Linked DNA regions of Prochlorococcus marinus XMU1405. The main gene of each other region encodes a partner of the protein of the gene in region 2 in a complex. Links are inferred from orthologs where the notes say so. Each region holds a gene or a part of one and is shown on either strand. Other genes may lie near its edges.

Region 1 (6,547 bases), on a different replicon or contig from region 2:
TATTAAAAGAAATAGTTTTGTTGGCTGCATTTATTCCGTTGCTCATAGGAACTGGGGGGAATGTTGGCGCTCAAAGCTCAACAGTTGTTATTAGAGGTTTAAGTACTCAAAAATTGAAATCTCTTGGTGCTATTAAGGCAGTAGTTAAGGAAGCAATAACTGGGGCGCTTTTAGGAGTTTTGATGATGCTGGTAGTATTTCCTTTCGCATGGTGGCAAGGCGAAGGTCCTTTAATAGCCTCTGCGGTAGGAATAAGTTTAATATCCATAACTACCTTAGCTGCAACAACGGGAGCTATTCTTCCTTTGTTGTTTGACAGAATGAGATTGGACCCTGCTTTAATGTCATCTCCTTTTATAACAACTGTCACGGATATTGCAGGAGTATTTATTTATCTAAGTACAGCAAAATGGTTGTTAAGCTTTTCTTTAATATAAACACTAGGTATTTATTCTCATTTTTGTAAATTTGTGGATTTTTTTGTTTAACTTTACATTTCTTAATGGTATTGTTTACAAAACAATAAAAATCTTTCATGTCTTCTGAAACTTTGAGTGAAAATAAATTGGCGTCAATATCAAGTTTAAAAGCTAGTAATGATGTTGATCTTGTAAGATCTTATTTAAGGGACATAGGTAGAGTTCCGCTTTTATCCCACGAGCAAGAAATTACTCTTGGCAGGCAGGTCCAAGAATATATGCAAGTTGAGAGAGCAGAATTAGAAATTATTGAATTAACAGGCGATAAGCCAAGTATTGAGGAATTATCAAATAAATTAAGTTTATCTACTTCAATTATAAAAAAAAGACAAAGAGCTGGACAGAGGGCTAAAGAGAGAATGGTTGCAGCTAATTTAAGGTTGGTAGTAAGTGTTGCAAAAAAATATACTAAAAGAAACATGGAATTATTAGATTTAATTCAAGAGGGAACAATAGGATTAGTTAGAGGAGTTGAAAAGTTTGACCCTGCTAGAGGCTATAAATTTTCAACTTATGCATATTGGTGGATTAGACAAGGTATTACTAGAGCAATAGCTGAAAAAAGTAGGGCAATAAGGCTACCAATTCACATAACTGAAATGTTGAACAAATTAAAAAAAGGTCAAAGAGAGTTAAGTCAAGAAATGTCTAGAACCCCAACAGTAAGTGAACTTGCAAAATACGTAGAGCTTCCCGAAGAAGATGTTAAAGATTTGATGTGCAAAGCTGGACAGCCAGTGAGTTTAGAAACAAAAGTTGGCGATGGTGAAGATACTGTTTTATTAGATTTACTTGCAGGCGGAGAGGATTTGCCTGATGAACAAATAGAGATGGATTGTATGAGGGGCGATCTCCATTCTCTTTTGCATCAATTACCAGATCTGCAATGTAGAGTATTAAGAATGAGATACGGTATGGATGGTGATGAGCCAATGTCTCTTACAGGTATCGGGAGGGTATTAGGAATAAGTAGGGATCGAGTGAGAAATCTAGAGCGAGATGGATTAAGAGGTTTGAGAAGACTTAGTGATAACGTTGAAGCTTATTTTGTTTCCTGAAGAAAGTCACATATTAACTTATTCGTTTCTTCAGGTTCTTCATCGTGAGGACAATGTCCAGCACCTTTAACTATATCTAATCTCTTAATATTATTGAATTTTTTTTTCCATTCTATTGCTTCATTTAATGATTCCCAAGGATCTTTTTCTCCCCAAATTAATTGAATTGGGGTACCGATCTTATCAAATAGATCTGTAGCAAGATAGTCATCAAATAAGTTAATAAAGCCACGAAATGCCTCCTTAGAGTTTTTCCTCTTAGACGGTTTATATAAAATTTCTATTAGTTCTTCATCTATATTTTTTCCTGAAGGGTAAGCTTGTTCAAGTATTTTCTTTATAACTTTTGGATTGGCAGCTCTATTAAATAGAGTATTACTAATTATTCTTTGTCTTACCAACGTTTTTAATAAGGGCCTAAGTAAATTCATCAAAATATCATTTTTTTTCAAGCGTTTATCATCCATAGTTCTTTGTGCACAATCAATCAAAATGACACCTTTACAATTATCTTTGAGGATTTCAGCAGCTTTCAATGCAATAACACCACCAATTGAATTCCCTACCAAGTAAACAGGAGATTTTATTACCTCTGTACAAAATGTTGATATTTGATCACCCCATAAGTCAAATGAATATTTAATTGAGTTTTCTCTATCAGGTTCGTAATTTAATAAAGCACTAGGCTGACTGCTTTGCCCAAATCCTAATAAGTCTATTGCGTAGCAGTTAGAAAATTTACCGAGAAAATCTTGATTATGTCTCCAGTGGTTTTTTGATGCCCCAAATCCGTGAACTAATAATATTTTAATATTTTTTTCAGAAGCAGATTCTTTTGATAAAGACCAAGAAATTTCCCAATTCTTCCACTTCCAAGTTTCGGATTTATTTAAAGACACTATGAATACGCTTTTAATTAAACTTTAATTCAAAAAAAAATTATTCGTTTTTAATAAATTATTCTTAGGTAAGAAAATGCGTTCATTTTATGAAAAAGAAAAAGGTCATATGTGTTGGAGAGGCTTTAATTGACAGAATCAGAAATAAGTCAAATCAAGGATTTACAGATTTTTTGGGTGGTGCGCCGGCTAATGTTGCTTGTGCATTAAGAAAATTAAAAATAGATTCGATATTTATAGGAAGTTTGGGAAGTGATGATTATGGAAAAAAATTGATTATGCAATTTAATGAATTGGACGTTAATTTAGATTTCTTGCAAATAGATAATGATTCATCTACTCGCGTGGTTAATGTCGATAGAGATCAATTTGGAGATCGTTTTTTTTCAGGCTTTGAGAAACGTTCTCATTCATGCTTTGCAGACGAAATTCTAAGCAAGAAATTAATCCAACAAGAAATTCTAAATTTGGAGAAATCTTTTCTAGAAACAAAATATTTGGTTACAGGAACGATATTATTATCATCTTCAATATCAGCAGAGACTATTTTTTTCCTTCTTGAACAGGCTAAAAAATTTGATGTCAAAATAGTTATTGATTTGAATTGGAGAGAGGTGTTTTGGGATCATTCAAGTCTTTCATCAGAAACTAGTAAAGCCGCGAGAGTTGATTTAATCAAGAAATTTTTAAATCATGCAAATGTTTTAAAACTTGCTAAGGAAGAAGCAACTTTGTTTTTTGAAAATGAAAATCCCTTGCTAATTTCTCAACAATTATCTAATAAACCAGATGTAATAATAACTGATGGGAAAAATCCCGTTAGATGGTATGTCAATGGATTGCAGGGAAGTACTGATACTCCTACTTCACAAAAAATTGTTGATACAACTGGCGCAGGCGATGCTTTTCTAGCTGGCTTAATTTCAAAATTAATTTCTTCAGGCTATCCTTCCAATGAACTAGAGATAGAAGATTGCATCAAGTTCGCAAGTGTTTGTGGATTATTAACTTGTCTTGGTGAAGGCGCTATCGAGCAACAGCCATATTATGAGAAGGTTAATAAATTTTTGGGATCTCTTATTTCGTAATGTCTTCCATAATTTTTTGCGTAACTAATTTCTATTTTCCAGAAATTATCAATAACTGGTTCTATTAATTCTGGCCATTCAATAACTAAAATTGCTTGTCTTTGTATTGCCTCTTCTTCTTCTGAAATAAAAACTTCTTTTGCTGAAGAAAAATTTTTTAATCTGTATAAATCTAGGTGTATTAGTGGAATTTTTCCGGAGTTATAGTGATGCGATAAAGCAAATGTAGGGCTTGTAATGTCCTCAGATATTGATAAGCCTCTTGCAATTCCTTGTACAAATGAAGTTTTCCCAGCCCCTATTGGACCCTTTAATAAAACTATTGATTGGGGATTTAATTTTTGTGAGAGTTTTTTCCCTAAATTTAAAGTTTCTTTTAAATTTTCAACAAACACAAAATTGCATAAAAATCATTTATAGTTTAATAGAAAAAGTATTTACTAGATATGGTTATTGCAAACTCAGTTAAAACCTCCACACCAAATTACGTAATTGCTGATATTGCCTTATCAGATTTTGGTCGTAAAGAAATTAAAATTGCAGAAACTGAAATGCCTGGATTAATGGCACTTAGAGATAAATATCAATCTGAAAAGCCACTTAAAGGTGCAAAAATAGCTGGAAGTCTTCATATGACTATTCAGACAGCAGTATTAATAGAAACTCTTGTTGCTCTTGGTGCAGAAGTGAAATGGGCTTCATGTAATATTTTTTCAACTCAAGATCATGCGGCTGCAGCAATAGCAGATCAAGGAATTTCTGTTTACGCAAAAAAAGGTGAGACTCTTGATGAATATTGGCAATATACCCACTATATACTCGATTGGGGTTCAGACTCTCCAAATATGATCCTTGATGATGGGGGAGATGCAACTGGCTTATTGATACTCGGAAGTAAAGCAGAAAAAGATTTATCAGTTTTAAATAATCCCAGTAATGAAGAAGAAATTGCTTTATTCAATTCTATTAAGTCTAAGTTGGAAACCGATAGTGACTTCTATTCTAGAATTAAGGGTAATATTGTTGGTGTTACTGAAGAAACTACAACAGGAGTTGCAAGACTTTATCAACTTCAAAAACAAAATGCTTTACCTTTCCCTGCTATCAACGTTAATGATTCAGTAACTAAGAGCAAATTTGATAATTTATATGGCTGCCGAGAATCTCTAGTTGACAGCATAAAGCGTGCTACTGATGTGATGATTGCTGGGAAAGTTGCTTTAGTAATGGGTTTTGGAGATGTAGGTAAAGGTTCAGCACAGTCTCTAAGAGGACTTGGTGCAATTGTAAAAGTTGCTGAAGTTGATCCAATTTGTGCTCTTCAAGCGGCAATGGAAGGTTTTAGCGTTGTTACATTAGACGATGTTGTGGAAGATATAGATATATTTGTTACAGCAACTGGGAATTATCAGGTAATAACAAATGAAAATCTTGTCAAGATGAAAGATGAGGCCATAGTCTGCAATATTGGGCATTTCGATAATGAAATTGATGTGGCTTCATTGAAAGATTATCCATGGGAAAATATTAAGCCGCAGGTTGATCACATAACTTTACCGAGTGGCAATAAAATAATTCTTTTAGCCGAGGGAAGATTAGTTAACTTAGGTTGTGCAACTGGACATCCAAGTTTTGTTATGAGTAACTCTTTTACTAATCAAGTATTAGCTCAAATTGAACTTTTCAATAAGTCTGAAAAATATGCAAAAGAGGTTTATGTTTTACCAAAACATTTGGATGAGATGGTAGCTAGATTACATCTTGATAAAATTGGTGCAAAATTAACAAAATTAACTAAGGAACAAGCTGATTATATTAATGTCTCTGTTGAAGGACCTTATAAACCAGAGCTTTATAGATACTAAGGTTGACTTTAATTTTTGTGAATTTTCTTAATTCAATTCCGGACTATATTAGTTTGGCTGTTGAAAAGAATTCCACAATTGCATACCTTACTATTTGTTTGGCTATGTTTTTAGAAAATATAATACCTCCAATTCCTTCGGAAATAATCATGCCATTAGGAGGATTTTTCGTTTATCAACAAAAATTAAATTTCTATATTTTAGTTTTTTGGGGATTACTTGGAACAATTTTAGGATCATTGCCTTGGTATTACTTAGGAAGATTAGTAAATGAAAAAAGACTTTCAAATTTTCTAGATAAAAAAGGAAAATATCTTGGTATTTCTTCTAATGATTTAAGTAAAAGTAAAAGGTGGTTTGATAAATACGGTGTTTCTTTAGTTTTTTGGGGCCGATTAGTACCAGGTATAAGAACTTTAATTTCAGTTCCCGCAGGCGTAGAACTTATGCCATTAAGAAAATTTTTGATTTGGACTACATTTGGGAGCTTGTTATGGGTAGCACTTCTTACTTATGCAGGTTTTTTATTTGGTGAAAATTATTTAATCATTGAAACTTACTTAGATCAAATCAAATATGTTGTAAAGCCTATTTTAATTTTAATTTTCTTTTCTTTTTTTATAAGAATACTTATTAGATTTTTAAAAAAAAATAGAGCTTAAAATGGGATTTCACTAGAGTTACTACTATTAGAATATTGGTTATTATCTGACTCTTTTCGGGAGCTTAATAAGTTTAATCTATCAACTCTAACAACTGGTTTATATCTATCCTCTCCAGTATTTTTATCTTTCCAACTATCAATTTTAAAGCTTCCTGTAATTCCAATTAAAGATCCTTTTTTAACGTAATCTGCCGCTATTTGTGCTTGCTTGCCCCATATTTCTAAATTAAACCAGTCAGGCTCCTCATCTCTACTTCTTCTGTTCACTGCAAGAGTGAAATTAGCTACGATACTTCCAGATTCAAAATATCTGACATCGGGTTCTCTACCGGCTCTGCCAACCAGATTAATAGTATTAATTTCCATAATTTTTTTATTTTTATACTACTCATATTTTTAGGTTCTGCTCAAAGTTTTGCGTGCTATTCATAACTAAACGAGAGAATTGTGAAAGCTTAACAAAAAATAGATATATTATTTATAAAAAAGAATTC
Region 2 (6,419 bases):
CCTGGGGACGTAGTAAAAGTCCTCGAATCAGCAGCTTTAGGATGGGTTCGTGCAAGAGTCATCAGAGTTAAGTCTGGTGGAAGAGTAGTCGTACAAAGTGACCAAGGCAGAGAATTTACCGCTAGAGGCAATCAAGTTAGGTTGATAGAACCTGCAGGTTTTAGACCTCAAAAATAAATAGTTGCTTAAATTAAGCCAGTTGAAAAACTAATTATTTCTGTAAATCCTCAAATTAATAAATTTTTTTTATTACAACCCCATAAATTAAGTATTATGATCTGATAATTTTATGAATGAAGTTCTAAATAAACTTAGAACAAAACTCTGGGACCGTAGTTCAACTGGTTAGAGCACCGCCCTGTCACGGCGGAAGTTGCGGGTTCGAATCCCGTCGGTCCCGTTTTTTCTAAAAGAAATTTGGAAAAACGTTTAAGACTAGCCCCGAGTCCAACGGGTTTATTCCATATTGGGACAGCGCGAACAGCATTATTCAACTGGTTGTATGCACAAAAAATAGGTGGAAAATTTCTTATCAGAATAGAAGATACAGATTTTCTTCGATCTAAATCTGAATATACAAAAAATATATTAGATGGCTTGAAATGGCTTGGACTTAAATGGGATGAAGAACCTATAAATCAAAGTAACCGAATTTCGATTCACAAAAGTTATATCAAAAAGCTATTGGAATGTGGAGCTGCATATAGGTGCTTTACAACAGAAGAAGAGATATCTGAATTAAGAGAAGAACAAAAAAAGAAAGGATTACCTCCAAAGCATGATAATAGACACAGAAATCTTTCAAAAGAAGAGATCGAAACATTCATATCCCAAGGAAGGACTTCAGTAATAAGGTTTAAGATTGATGAAAAGATTGAAATTAAATGGGTTGATCAGATAAGAGGCGAAATAAAATGGCAAGGTAAGGACTTGGGTGGTGATTTAGTTTTGTCAAGAAGGGCTAAGGGATATGAAATTGGAGATCCTTTGTATAATCTTGCAGTTGTAATTGATGATAATTTCATGAATATTACTCATGTTGTAAGGGGTGAAGACCATATCTCGAATACTGCAAAACAAATATTGATTTATAAAGCATTAAATTTTAATTTGCCAACTTTTTCGCATACACCCTTAATACTAAATAGCGAAGGGAAAAAATTATCTAAGAGAGATTGCGTTACTTCAATAGACGAATTTCGAGAAATGGGATATTTACCTGAGGCCTTATCGAACTATATGGCATTTTTAGGTTGGTCTCCAAAATCTGCCGACAGAGAAATTCTTTCACTTGAAGAGATATCTGAAATTTTTGAATTATCAGATATAAATAAAGCTGGAGCTAAATTCAGTTGGGAAAAACTCAACTGGATTAATTCTCAATATATAAAAAATATGGAATCAATAGAGTTAAGTAAGACAATGAGGAAATACTGGGATGATGCTGGTTGGGTGCCTCCATCTCAAGAATGGGCTTATAAATTAGCAATTTTGCTTAAAGACTCTATGACTCTTTTAAAAGATACAATTGATCAATCAAAACCATTTTTCTTAATTCCTCCAATTCAAAAAGAAGGTAAAGATTTTCTGAAAAGCAAGGATACCAAACTATCTCTTGAACTAATCTTAAATTTTTTAATTGAGGGAAATACCATAAAACTAAATAAAGAGAGAGCCAAAGAAATACTAAACGAAATCTCAAAAATGCATAATATTAAAAAAGGGATATTAATGAAATCATTAAGAGTAGCCTTTTTTGGATCTCTCAGTGGGCCAGATTTGATTCAAAGTTGGGAGCTTTTCGCAGAGAGTAAAACTGATAGAACCCGAATTGAAAGATGCCTTTAATCAATCTAAATTATTTTTTTGGCCTAGTTCAAGCCTATTAGCTAATGGTTTAGCTGAAAGACCTTGTATTCCTACTGTCAGCAATATAGTAAGGAAAACTAGACCTTGAAGACGGCCAGCTCCAAGAATACCAGCCTGCTCTAATCTGATAGAAAAAAGTGAAGCTACAGCTGCTGTAACAATACCTCTTGGGGCTAACCAGGCTAAAAATATTTTTTCTTTTAAGTTCAATTCTCTTCCCATTGTTGCTATCCAGATAGAGATGGGGCGAACAATTACCATCAACATAAAAACGCAAACAACCCCTCCCCATCCAAGCGGACTTAATTCACCCCAAGAAACATCAGCGGCCAAAAGAGGGAAAAGAACAGTTATTGCTAATTGGGCTAATTCACCTATTAGATTATCCAATCTCTCCTTATCTATAACTTCTCTTTTACCTACAATAAAACCTGCTGCGACTGAGGCCGGCAAGCCTGATTCTGGTAAAAAATATTCGCAAATTCCATACACAAGGAAAATAAATCCAAGGGTAACTTGAAGCTCTATGCCAAATGAGGCTTCATTTTTTATTTTTTTTAAAATTTCTGATAGTAACCATCCTGCACTTAATCCGATTAAGACTCCACCCCCTAATCTTTGCATTAATGCTATAAATACATCGTTAATCCCACGAAGGTCCCCTAAAGTCAGTTCTAAAAGTAGTAATGCTAGTACTGCACCAATCGGTTCAAGTAACAACCCCTCAGCTTTTAAAACTTCCGAGAGTGGGGAAGCTAATTTTATTTGTTCCACTAATGGAGAGACAACTGTTGGTCCAGTAGCTAGAACTATGGCACTATATATTCCTGCGACTTGCCATGAGAGGCCAGCCAGCCAATGAGCAATAAAAATTCCAGCTGATAAAGAAATAAAAAGTCGTACCAATGAAATTTTCAAAACTGTATTTCTTATATTCCCCTCAGGCAGTTTTAAATTTAATCCTCCTTCAAAAAGAACCAAACAGACCAAAAGCCCCACAATAGTTTCAAGTCCCTGCCCGAGATCTAAAGGTTCAACAAGTCCTAATCCTGATCTTCCGATGAATAATCCAGAAAGTAATAAAATTACAACACTTGGGAATCCTGTAAAAGAGGAAAATAATCGAGCGCAAGCACCTGCAAATACAGTTATCCCCCAAAGTAATCCAAGCCTTTCAGGCGTCATATAAAATTATAAATAATAAAAATATTAATTATTTTGATTAAATCAATAATCTTATCTCAAGTCCAATAAATACAATACTTTTTAATTTAATTAATCAGTTGAAGAAGGGGAATTTCTATTAAATCTTTCAAAACTACTTTTTAAAAATGAATCTTATTTCTATTAAGAAAGCTGGCTTATTAAAGCAATAATTATAAATATAATTCCAATACCAACAGTTGCCATCCTTCCATTCCATATTTCAGCTTGAGGGGTAAATCCTCTTTTCCACAAATTCAGTTCCTTTTTATCAACAAAGTTTTTTGTTTCTTTAATCTCGATTTTAGGTTGTTTGTTCATTGAAATTAGAAAGGAGGGTTTTCTTCATAAAGGGTGTTTGCTTGTTCAATTGATAGTCTTGCTGCGACACCTAGTTTAAGGGAACTTAAATGATCCTTAAATTTGATTCTGAACAAAGCCGCCGCTCCAATCATTGCCGCATTATCTGTACAAAGATCAAGCGGAGCTAAATGAACTTTAATAGATTTTTTACTAGCTTCATTAATCATCATTTTTCTTAATGTATTGTTAGCAGCCACTCCTCCAACCACAACAACATTATCCAAGCTATGATCCTCTGCGCATTTTATTGTTCTCTCTACCAACACCTCTGCCACTACTCTCTCAAAACTTGCAGCGATATCTGGAATTGGAACTGTCTTCCCATCCAAATTTATTCTCTCAACTAATCTCAATACGGCAGTTTTTAGACCACTAAAAGAGAAATCATATTTGAGAAATCCACCTTTTTTATCAGATATCTTGCATTTTGGTAAATTAAATTTCATTGGGTCCCCATTTTTAGCAATCTTTTCTATTGCCGGTCCTCCTGGATAACTAAGACCTAATAGTCTGCCAACTTTATCAAATGCTTCTCCAGCAGCATCATCAAAACTTTTACCTAATCTTTGCATCCCCCTTCTATCATCAACCTTAATCAATTCAGTATGCCCACCGCTAACAAGTAATGTAAGAAAAGATTTCTTTGGATAGTTTTCTGAAAATAGAATTGAAGATAAATGCCCCTCCAAATGATGAATCCCCAAAAATGGTTTTGAATGTAACATGCAAAGTGATCTTGCAGTAATTGAGCCAACTCGTAAACAACCAACTAATCCAGGAGCTACAGTTGACGCAATGTAATCGACTTCCTCAATTTTAATCTTTGATTCTTCCAAAGCCTTATCTAAAACAAAAGGTAATAACTCTAAATGCTTTCTAGCTGCAAGTTCAGGCACAACTCCTCCCCATTTTGAATGATCTTCAATTTGAGAGGCAACTATATTTGAATGTATTCTAAAAGTATCGCCAATATTGGAAACTATTGAGACAGATGTCTCATCACAACTTGTTTCAATAGCTAAAACTTTATGCATTTTTGATTCAACTTGTCTTATTTTAATATTAATTTCTTACTTAACACACTATAAGGAATTAAAGATTGCAACTTATGAAATTCTTTTTTTCAATCATAACCTCAGTTTTTCTGTTCCTCGGAATTACTCCAATTGCTCTAGCTGCAAATGGGCCTGCCTTAAACGCAGATAGAGCTAGCACAGAATATACTGCTTCAGCCCTCACAAAATGCTCTGATAATCCTAAATTCATTGAGAGAGCAAATACTGCAACTACTCAAAAAGACATCGCAAGATTTGAAAGATATGGGAAAGCATCATGCGGAGATGATGGTCTTCCACATTTAATAATTGGACCTCCTCTTGAGCCATGGGGAGCCCTTTTAAATAGAGGTCATGAAGGAGATTTACTTATACCAGGAGTATTGTTTATTTACATTGCTGGAATTATTGGTTGGTCAGGAAGAGAGTATCTCATTGAATCAAAAAAGACTAAGAATCCAGCAGATCTTGAGATCATTATTGACCTAGACTTAGCCAGAAAATGTCTTGTCAAAGGAGCGCAATGGCCTCTTCTTGCTAATAAACAAGGTAGAAATGGAGATTTAAGAGAGAAAGACAACAATATTACACTTAATGGTCCTCGCTAAACATCCTTAAAAAACTTTCATAAAACAAATGTTCAAAATTCTAAACACAAAATTTGTCAGATCTGCTCCAGTGGTAGCAGCAATTTGGCTAAGCCTTACAGCTGGAATAATTATTGAATTTAATAGGTTTTTCCCAGATTTATTATTCCATCCTATGAGTTGATAAAGAGAAAATAATCAAGTTTTTATTAACTTGATTATTTTTTTTGCTGTTTCATCAACATTGTGATTTGTTAATGCAAAATCAAATTGATTTGATACTGAAATCTCATAATTAGCCCTTGAGAGTCTTTTCTTAATTGCTTCTTCTTTTTCTGTACCCCTATTTCTTATTCTTCTCTCTAACTCTTCTTTATCCGGAGGAAGTAAAAATATTGACAGTGAATTAGGAAACTTATTTTTTATTTGCCTTGCACCCTCTACTTCAATTTCAAGTAGAACGGTAAATCCCTTTTTTATTTTCTCATTAACAGAAGACAAAGGGGTTCCATAGTAGTTTCCAGCGAATTGAGCCCATTCAAGGAAAAGGTTTTGTTCAATCATTACTTTAAACTTTTCTTGATTTAAGAAATAGTAATTTTCTCCGTCTTTCTCTCCCTCTCTAGGTTCTCTAGTAGTTGCAGATATTGAAAGCCAAAAATTTTTTTCTTTACCTAATATTTCTTTAACAACTGTTCCTTTACCTACCCCGCTGGGTCCAGTAAGGATAATAAGTTTTTTTTGATTTTTCATATTAAAATTTTTACAGTAAGATAAACATCTTGTGAATTAAAAAGGAATGGAATAATGCAAAAAGGTGTTCCACAGATAATGGATATTACATCTATTAGATCTGTCTTGCATTATTTGACGAAGAACATCTTACCTACAAAGTTTGATACTGCCCAACAACCAGAGCCTAATACAATTCAATTATGTTTCAGAGGAGTTAATTCTCAAACATGGTTAGAAGTTTCATGGAATGGAGACTCTCCTAGAATACTAAAGATAAATAAGCCAGAAAAGATTGGGAGAGAAAGCACACTTTCTAAACAAATAAGATATGGATTAAAGTATATGGCTTTAATTTCGATTGATCAAGATGATTTCGAGAGAGTTATAAAATTTAGTTTTGCAAAAAAACCTGGAGATGAAATTAATAAATATTTAATTTTTGAATTAATGGGAAAACATAGCAATATTTTTTATTTGGATAATAAACAAAAAATAATTGCCGTTGGTAAACAAATTAAATCAAGTCAATCTAGTTTTAGAACAATTTCAACAGGATCAATTTATTCTGGCCCTCCAATTAATCTCAAAAAACAACCTAGAGAAGATG

What was found.
Region 1: the proteins of tsaD (region 2) and tsaE are in contact, whole or in part, in a crystal structure (PDB 6N9A), measured with the Thermotoga maritima proteins. The link is inferred for Prochlorococcus marinus XMU1405 from one-to-one orthologs. Residues at the interface, in WP_004082750.1 of Thermotoga maritima: Cys10, Asp11, Arg49, His50, Leu82, Gly84, Gly135, Gly136, Glu154, Thr155, Leu156, Asp157, Asp158, Ser159, Glu162, Asp165, Lys166, Arg169, Leu170, Tyr175, Lys213, Thr214, Leu217, Tyr218, Gln221, Arg222, Asn324; in WP_004082108.1 of Thermotoga maritima: Leu37, Gly38, Lys46, Lys57, Val59, Lys60, Ser61, Thr63, Phe64, Thr65, Leu66, Met67, Val69, Pro71, Tyr82, Arg83, Leu84, Asp86, Asp88, Phe89, Asp93, Ile128, Asp130, Glu131, Arg134.

What each region holds. Positions count from the first base shown.
Region 1 is NZ_JAAORF010000003.1:548,312-554,858, reverse strand. The notes cover bases 2,201-5,154. They hold tsaE (tRNA (adenosine(37)-N6)-threonylcarbamoyltransferase complex ATPase subunit type 1 TsaE), read right to left. Parts: upstream 3,920-5,154; coding sequence 3,482-3,919; downstream 2,201-3,481. Other genes in these bases: ahcY (adenosylhomocysteinase), read left to right, coding at 3,971-5,154; HA148_RS09085 (carbohydrate kinase family protein), read left to right, coding at 2,526-3,524; HA148_RS09090 (alpha/beta fold hydrolase), read right to left, coding at 2,201-2,436. In the rest of the region: mgtE (magnesium transporter), read left to right, coding at 1-437; HA148_RS09095 (RpoD/SigA family RNA polymerase sigma factor), read left to right, coding at 536-1,537; more of HA148_RS09090, read right to left, coding at 1,522-2,200; more of ahcY, read left to right, coding at 5,155-5,389; HA148_RS09070 (DedA family protein), read left to right, coding at 5,392-6,051; HA148_RS09065 (single-stranded DNA-binding protein), read right to left, coding at 6,048-6,419. UniProt on the Escherichia coli protein: Required for the formation of a threonylcarbamoyl group on adenosine at position 37 (t(6)A37) in tRNAs that read codons beginning with adenine.
Region 2 is NZ_JAAORF010000001.1:422,084-428,502, reverse strand. The notes cover bases 2,435-5,260. They hold tsaD (tRNA (adenosine(37)-N6)-threonylcarbamoyltransferase complex transferase subunit TsaD), read right to left. Parts: upstream 4,470-5,260; coding sequence 3,399-4,469; downstream 2,435-3,398. Other genes in these bases: psaJ (photosystem I reaction center subunit IX), read left to right, coding at 5,127-5,260; HA148_RS02445 (Photosystem I reaction center subunit III), read left to right, coding at 4,544-5,098; HA148_RS02455 (high light inducible protein), read right to left, coding at 3,217-3,393; HA148_RS02460 (cation:proton antiporter), read right to left, coding at 2,435-3,054. Also shown: HA148_RS02475 (hypothetical protein), read left to right, coding at 1-177; gltX (glutamate--tRNA ligase), read left to right, coding at 418-1,848; more of HA148_RS02460, read right to left, coding at 1,849-2,434; more of psaJ, read left to right, coding at 5,261-5,261; gmk (guanylate kinase), read right to left, coding at 5,276-5,830; HA148_RS02430 (Rqc2 family fibronectin-binding protein), read left to right, coding at 5,909-6,419.